Regions from separate parts of the Comamonas humi genome, predicted to be linked through region 2. Evidence: riboswitches for the same ligand, from Rfam matches in the RefSeq annotation. Region 2 holds a riboswitch; the other holds the start of a gene.

Region 1 (3,402 bases), on a different contig from region 2:
CTTCCTTCCTGGATGGCATGGACGAATACAGGACAAAGCGATCGAATCCCCGCGGGCAGGCGAAGGCGCGCACCGCCCTGGCCAGGGCAGACAGGGTTTCGCTGCGCTCGATGGCGGCGATGGTGCGCACCACATCCTCCATCGGATCAACCCTTGGCCACTTCGTCCAGCAGTGCCCGCGCGGCGAGCTTGCCCAGGGCGTTGGAGGCAAAGGGGCTGTCGCCCGTGATCAGCTTGCGGTCCTGGTGCGTCGCTCCCGTCACATCGCTGTTGAGGATCGTGACGCCTTGTGCGCGCAGCTGCTCGCCAAAGAACCAGGTGAGGCCGCCCGGCATGTAGCCGATCGCCGGTGTCTGGCGATCCACTCCGTCAGGGAAGGCGCAGATGGAATATCCGCTGAAGGGCGATGCCTGGCCGAAGGCTCCGGCAGCGGCCAGCGCAGCCGGCCCATGGCATAGGGAGATGACATGCCGGTCGTTGTCCATGGCCCAGCGCAGCACCTGGGAGACAGCCTCGCTTTGCGGCAGTCCGATCAGGGCGCCGTGCCCGCCCGGGATGAACACGGCCAGGTATTCCGAATTACGGTCCAAGGTTTCGGCGATGTCGGAGAGCTTGCGGGGCTTCAGGAACTGGGGCAGATAGCTTTGGTGCAAGTCCGTGATCTCCGGCTGTGCCGTCGGCATGGCCCACATCTCGAACTTGACCGGATTGCCGGACAGCGTGGCCACGTCGATGCCGAAGCCGGCCTGGTGCAGGTGGTACATGGGCACCAGTGTCTCGACGGGATGGTTGCCCGTGGAGAACAGTTTGCCGGTATCGGTGGGCAGGTAACGCTCGTCCGCCGCGATCATGAGCACCTTCCGGCTGCCCTGGTAGGCATCCGGGTACGCATCGCCATCTATAGGCGTCGTGGGGCTGGTGAACTCGCCCAGCGAATAGGGGGAGGGGAAATAGGCATTGAACTCCGCCGGATCGGGGCTGGGTTGTTTGCTGCGGTCGCCGTCTGACATGCTGTGTACTCCTCGGGTTGGATGAGACTGATGTCTATGGTGATGCCACGGCCCTGTTTGCCATTGAGGGGAAATCCCTCAATCGGTGAGAGGCGATATCGCGCGAGCAGGACGCTTGCGGGACCCGATGCCCGGTGCATGTCCGGCATTGCCATACCGGCTGTCGTCGGCTTGCCAATATTGGCGGCAGAAGCTTGAGGGAGCGGTTGGCGACAAAGCAGAAAAGGCCGCAAACCGGAGCCTGCAGCCTTTGTTTTTTGGGTCTTTTGTGGGTTGGGTGTAAAAATCAGACTTGTCGATAAGTCATTGATTTTCATAATGTCTTGGCGGAAGCGGTGAGATTCGAACTCACGAACGGTTGCCCGTTGCCGGTTTTCAAGACCGGTGCAATCGACCACTCTGCCACGCTTCCTGGAGCCGGCCATTGTATGCGGATTTGCCTAGGCGTTTCGCAGGCGGGCAGGGCCTGGCGCGCCGGTGGGCTCGCTGGTTCCTGCAGGTTGGGCCATAGGGGCGGCTGGTAAAATCCGCCGCGCATGCCCTGCCAATCGATTGGCGGGGCGTGTTTCGTATCGGAAGGTGCTCGCCACGGATTGGATTTCGGGCGGGTGAAACGGGAACAAGGTTCAAGCCTTGGCTGCCCCCGCAACGGTATGCAGGAAAACACCCCAGGCAGGCGCCATGCGCGCTTGCGGCCACTGGGCAGGCGCATGTCGATCCTCGATCGCACACCATGCGCCGCCCGGGAAGGTGGGGTGCGGGCTCGTTCAACGAGCCGCCTGCGAGCCCGGAGACCGGCCCGCCGATGATCTCGGAGCGCTCCTGCCTTGGGGGCGCTCGCCTTCAACTGTCTGCGGGGTGTAGATGGCGATCTCGGCGGAGGTGGCTCGGCGTTCATGGCCCGGCCCGCGTCGCAGCCATCGCTTCAGGCAGTTGCATCTGGTCTGGATATGCGCTGCGTTCGTGAGCCTGCTTCCTTCTTTCCCGTTGCCGCGCGCTGCGCGGCGTTGAACCTGTTGCTGTGCCCGGCCGCCGTGCTGGCGCAGCAGACGCTGCCCGAAATGCAGGTGACGGCCCGGCCCGAGGGCGGCCTGGGCCTGTCCCTGCCTTCGACCTCGGGCAGCCGCACCGGCATCGCCACGCGCGACCTGCCCGCAAGCCTGGACCCGGTGGACAGCGAGACCTGGCAGGAGCGTGGCGATACCCGCATGGCCGACATCATCGGCCGCACGGTGGGCATGATGCCGATGAGCGCCTCGGGCTACAACAGCCTGTCGTTCAGCACGCGCGGCTTCACCGGCACCAACTCGGTGGGCATTGCCGAAGACGGCGCGCGGCTGAGCGTGGCTTCGAGCACCACCCCGTACCCCGGCGACGGCTGGGGCTACGAGCGCGTGGAGGTGCTGCGGGGCCCGGCCTCGATCCTGTACGGCACGGGCACGGTGGGCGCAACGGCCAACATCGTGCGCAAGCAGCCCAGCCGCGAACCGGTGCGCGAGGTGCTGGTGGGCGCAGGTTCGCACGGCACGGCGAAGCTGGGCGTGGGCCTGGCCGGCCCGTTGGGCGAGGCGCTGAGCTACCGCCTGGACGCCTACGGCCACTACACCAACGGCGAGCGCGACTTCGGCCGCGCCAGCGGCGGCAAGCTGATGAGCACCCTGCGCTGGCAGCCTAGCGGTGCGCTGCGCTTCGAGCTGCTGGCCGACGTGAGCGACCAGAAGCCCGAGCGCTACTTCGGCACCCCGGCGGTCGGCGGCCAGATCGTGAGCAGCCTGCGGCGCAGCAACTACAACGCCGAGGACGCCACTATCCGCATCAAGGACAACCGGGTGCGCGGCCGCATGCAATGGCAGGTCAACGAGGTGCTGACCGTGCGCGACGAGCTCTACCACTTCCAGGCCGACCGGCACTGGAGGAACATCGAGGGCTACCGCTACAACCCGGCCAGCGACACCGTTTCCCGCTTCGACTACCTGGAGATCGGGCATGACCTGGAGCAGACCGGCAACCGGCTGGAAGCCGCGATCCAGGCGGGCGCGCACCAACTGGTTGTGGGCTGGGAGGCTTCCAAGGCCCGGTTCCGCTACGCGGGCAATTCCCCCTACCGGGGCGATCCCTCCCGCTCGGCGCCCACGGTGTCTGCCAGCGATCCGGACCGCGGCCTCTGGGCCAGCCTCGACCCTACGCTGAACGTCTTCCAGACCGAGGCCACCACGCACGACTTCTATGCCGAGGATGCCTGGACGCTGGGTGAGCGCTGGCTGCTGCTGGCCGGCCTGCGCCGCGACATCACCGACATGTCGCGCCACGAATTCACCGGCGGCAAGCCCTTCGACAAGACCCTGGGCGGCACGGCGTGGCGCCTGGGCCTGACGTACCGGCTCGATGCGCA
Region 2 (3,402 bases):
GCCGCCGAACGGGCCCTCATTGCCCGCGCAGGTGCCGGTGCCGCCCACCCAGTTGATGAGGTTGCGCACGCGGTTGCGGTAGACGGTGGCCGAGAAGCTGTCGTGGCCGTCGGCCCAGCGCAGCCCCAGTTCGGCATTGCGGCCCTGCTCGGGCGTGAGCGACGGGTCGCCGTACATACTGAAGCGCTGGTACAGCGTCGGCGCGCGAAAGGCCGTGCCCGCCGAGACCGTGGCGCGCCAGTGCGGCATGAACTCGTAGCCGTACGAGGCGCTGCCGGTGGTCTTGCCGCCGAACTCGCTGTCGCGGTCATGGCGCAGGTTGAACTGCGCCGTGTGCGCACCGCTGCGCAGGCCCCAGCCCAGCGCCAGCGCGTTCTGGAAGCGCTTGCGGTCGATGTCGCCGTTCTCCAGCTTGTCCTCGCGGCGCTCCAGCGCCGCCGTCAGCGTGTGGATGCCGCGCCGGTATTCGTTCTGGAACAGGTAGTTCTGCAGGCGCGTGTCGGTGAGGTAGGGCGAGGGCCGGGTCTCGTACTCGTCGCGCGACTGCGTGTACTGCAGCTTGGTGCTGTACTCCGAGGTCCACTGCGCCTGCCAGTTCAGGCCCAGGGTCTGCAGCTTGCTGATGCTGCGGTCGTCGACCGGGGGCTTCGATGCGTCGTAGCCCGAGTTCATGGTCGAGGACAGCAGGGTCGCCTCGACGCGGTGCTGGCGGTTGATCTGGTAGCCCAGGCGTCCGAACACGGCATTGTTGCGGTAGCCGTCGTCGTCGGGGTTGGCGGTGGCCACGGTGCGGGCGTTGAAGCCGTGCGACTGCGCGCGCGCCAGGCCGATGGCGTAGTCCCAGCCATCCGCACCGCCGCTCACGCCAGCCTCGGCGGTGAAGGTGCCGCGGTTGCCCAGGCCCATGCCCACATAGGGCTGCGGCGCGCCTTCGCCTTTCCTGGTGAAGATCTGCACCACGCCGCCCATCGCGTCCGAGCCGTAGACCGCGGCCGCCGGGCCGCGCAGCACCTCGATGCGGTCGATCACCGACAGCGGAATGGCCTGCCACGAGGCGCCGCCGGTGGACTGCGAATCGATGCGCACGCCGTCGATGTATACGGCCGTAAAACGTGTATCGGCACCGCGCAAATACAGGCTGGTGGTGGCGCCGGGGCCGCCGTTGCGCACCATCTCGATGCCCGGCAGGCGCGAGAGCACATCGGCCACGCCGCTGGGGCCGGCGCGCTCGATGGTCTCGCGGTCGACGATGGACATATCGGCCACCAGGTCGGACAGCGGCTGTGCGGTGCGGTTGGCGGTGACCACCATTTCGGACAGCGGGGCGCCGCCGTCCTGCGCCAGCGCGGGCGAGCAAAGCGCCAGCGCGGCGACGGAAATGGCGGACAGGCGCAGCGCGGCACACGCGCGGGGCGGCAGAGAAATCGGACTCATGGGGAACAGGGAAATCAGAATGACCCGCGCCGGCCTCCCCGCCGGCAAATGGGAAACAAGGATGCTCGCCCTGCCCTCGCCGGGCGAAAAGGCGCGTCATCCACATCGTTGGCCGGTATCCGGGCTGGCGACGTTACAGCACACGCCTTCCCAAGCACTTGTTCAAGGTGTTCAGTGGCTAGAATGTGGCTGCAGATAGCGTCACAACGCTATCAGTCGCTTACCGTTGCGGGGGCAGCGCAGGTTGAGTGGCAACCGGCCGAAAGACCGGCACACTTCCCTGCTTCCCGTTGAACTGCCGCGCTGTGAACCATTGCGGCGAGCACCAACGGATACAATTTTATCGCCGTTCGCGGTCGCTCCTACTTAATTCACTGTCTCCCTATGGTCACCACGTCGTCTTTGGACTTGATACTGGAACGGGCAGAAGCCCTGCTGGCCCGCCACGAAGCCCTGCAACGCGCCCATGCACAGCTGCAGGAGCAGGTCGCCACGCTCACCCAGGAGCGCGACTCCTTACAATCGCGGCTGAACGCGGCGCGAGCGCGCGTGGACGCGATGATCGAGCGCCTGCCCAAGACCTTCGAACAGGATGACGTATGAAGCAGATGGAAGTACACATCATGCAGCAGAGCTACATGCTGGGCTGCCCTGAAGGCCAGGAGGAGCGCCTGCAGACGGCCGTCAAGCATGTGGATGCGGCGATGTGCGGCATCCGCGACACCGGCAAGATCCGCGGCCGCGAGAAGATCGCGGTGCTGGCGGCGCTGAACATCGCCTTCGACCTGCTCGAATCCCAGGCGGCGGCTGCGGCAGCCGAAGCGGCGGCGGCCGAAGCCGCGGCGGCTCCCCAGCCTGCACCGGTGCCTGCGCCCGAGCCCGTCGCGCAGGCCACGCTGGACCTCGACGAGCCGCGCATGCAGGCCCTGCTCGAGCGCCTGGATTCGGCGCTGAAATAGCAAGTTTAGAAATTTAACCAGGCTTACGGCGCTGATAAATCCGTTTGCCCGGAAGGCCCCTTCGCAGCGCATACAATGGAGTCGTTCGCAGCGCTGCTGGGTTTTAAGTTCCTTGAACCAATGCTATACGTAGCATGGGCTTGGTACATTGCTCCTCGAGCGTGATCGTCTCGCGTCAGATGAACCCAACGTCGAGCTGCCCTCGCCCACCTGAACCCCCGGTTCAGGACAACCGCCCGGTGGATGTTGCGAACACCTCTCATGCCCTGCAAAGGCCACCGGCTCCGGTGGCCTTTGTTCTTTTGCGCAATCCCCATGTCCCTGATTGATCCCTCCACGATCGCCATGCTGGCCGGCCTGGGCCTAGTGGCCGGTTTTCTCGCGGGGCTGCTGGGCATCGGCGGCGGCATGATCCTGGTGCCGTTCATGAGCTACCTGCTCGGGCGCCAGTCGGTCGAGCCAGAGCTGGCGATCAAGATGGCGATCGCAACGTCGATGGCGACCATCATGTTCACCTCGGCCTCCAGCGTGCGCGCGCACCACCGGCGCGGCGCGGTGCGCTGGGACATCGTCTGGCGCCTGGCGCCCGGCATCGTGCTCGGCGGGCTGGTGGCCAGCCTGGGCATCTTCGCGGTGCTCAAGGGCAGCTACCTGGGCATGTTCTTCGGGCTGTTCGTGGGCTATTCGGCGCTGCGCATGTTCTTCAAGAGCGAGACCCAGCGCGCGCGCGACATGCCGGGCACGCTGGGGCAACTGGGCGCGGGCGGCGTGATCGGCTGCCTGTCGGGCCTGCTGGGCGCGGGCGGCGCCTTCATCAGCGTGCCGTTCATGACCTGGTGCCGCGTGCCCATCCACAATGCGGTGGCGACCAGTGCGGCGCTGGGCTTTCCGATCGCGGTGACGAACGTGCTCGGCTTCCTGGCTGCGGGCCTGCACCTGCAGGGGCTGCCGCCGGGCGCCATCGGCTACATCTGGCTGCCGGGCCTGGTGTCGGTGGCCGTGTGCAGCG

Evidence for each region. Region 2 has a riboswitch for cobalamin ahead of ACYVKR_RS03760 (TonB-dependent receptor family protein). Riboswitches for the same ligand answer to the same signal wherever they lie in the genome.
Region 1: another riboswitch for cobalamin. It lies ahead of ACYVKR_RS06785 (TonB-dependent receptor); the one in region 2 lies ahead of ACYVKR_RS03760 (TonB-dependent receptor family protein).

The regions. Positions count from the first base shown of each region.
Region 1 is NZ_BAAGSH010000005.1:531,634-535,035, forward strand. It holds gene ACYVKR_RS06770 (PA1136 family autoinducer-binding transcriptional regulator) at 1-130, opposite strand, end outside; gene hchA (protein deglycase HchA) at 147-1,010, opposite strand; tRNA gene ACYVKR_RS06780 (tRNA-Ser) at 1,335-1,422, opposite strand; cobalamin riboswitch at 1,571-1,827, shown strand; gene ACYVKR_RS06785 (TonB-dependent receptor) at 1,961-3,402, shown strand, end outside.
Region 2 is NZ_BAAGSH010000004.1:175,738-179,139, reverse strand. It holds gene ACYVKR_RS03760 (TonB-dependent receptor family protein) at 1-1,434, opposite strand, end outside; cobalamin riboswitch at 1,528-1,779, opposite strand; gene ACYVKR_RS03755 (DUF904 domain-containing protein) at 1,819-2,037, shown strand; gene ACYVKR_RS03750 (cell division protein ZapA) at 2,034-2,393, shown strand; gene ACYVKR_RS03745 (sulfite exporter TauE/SafE family protein) at 2,709-3,402, shown strand, end outside.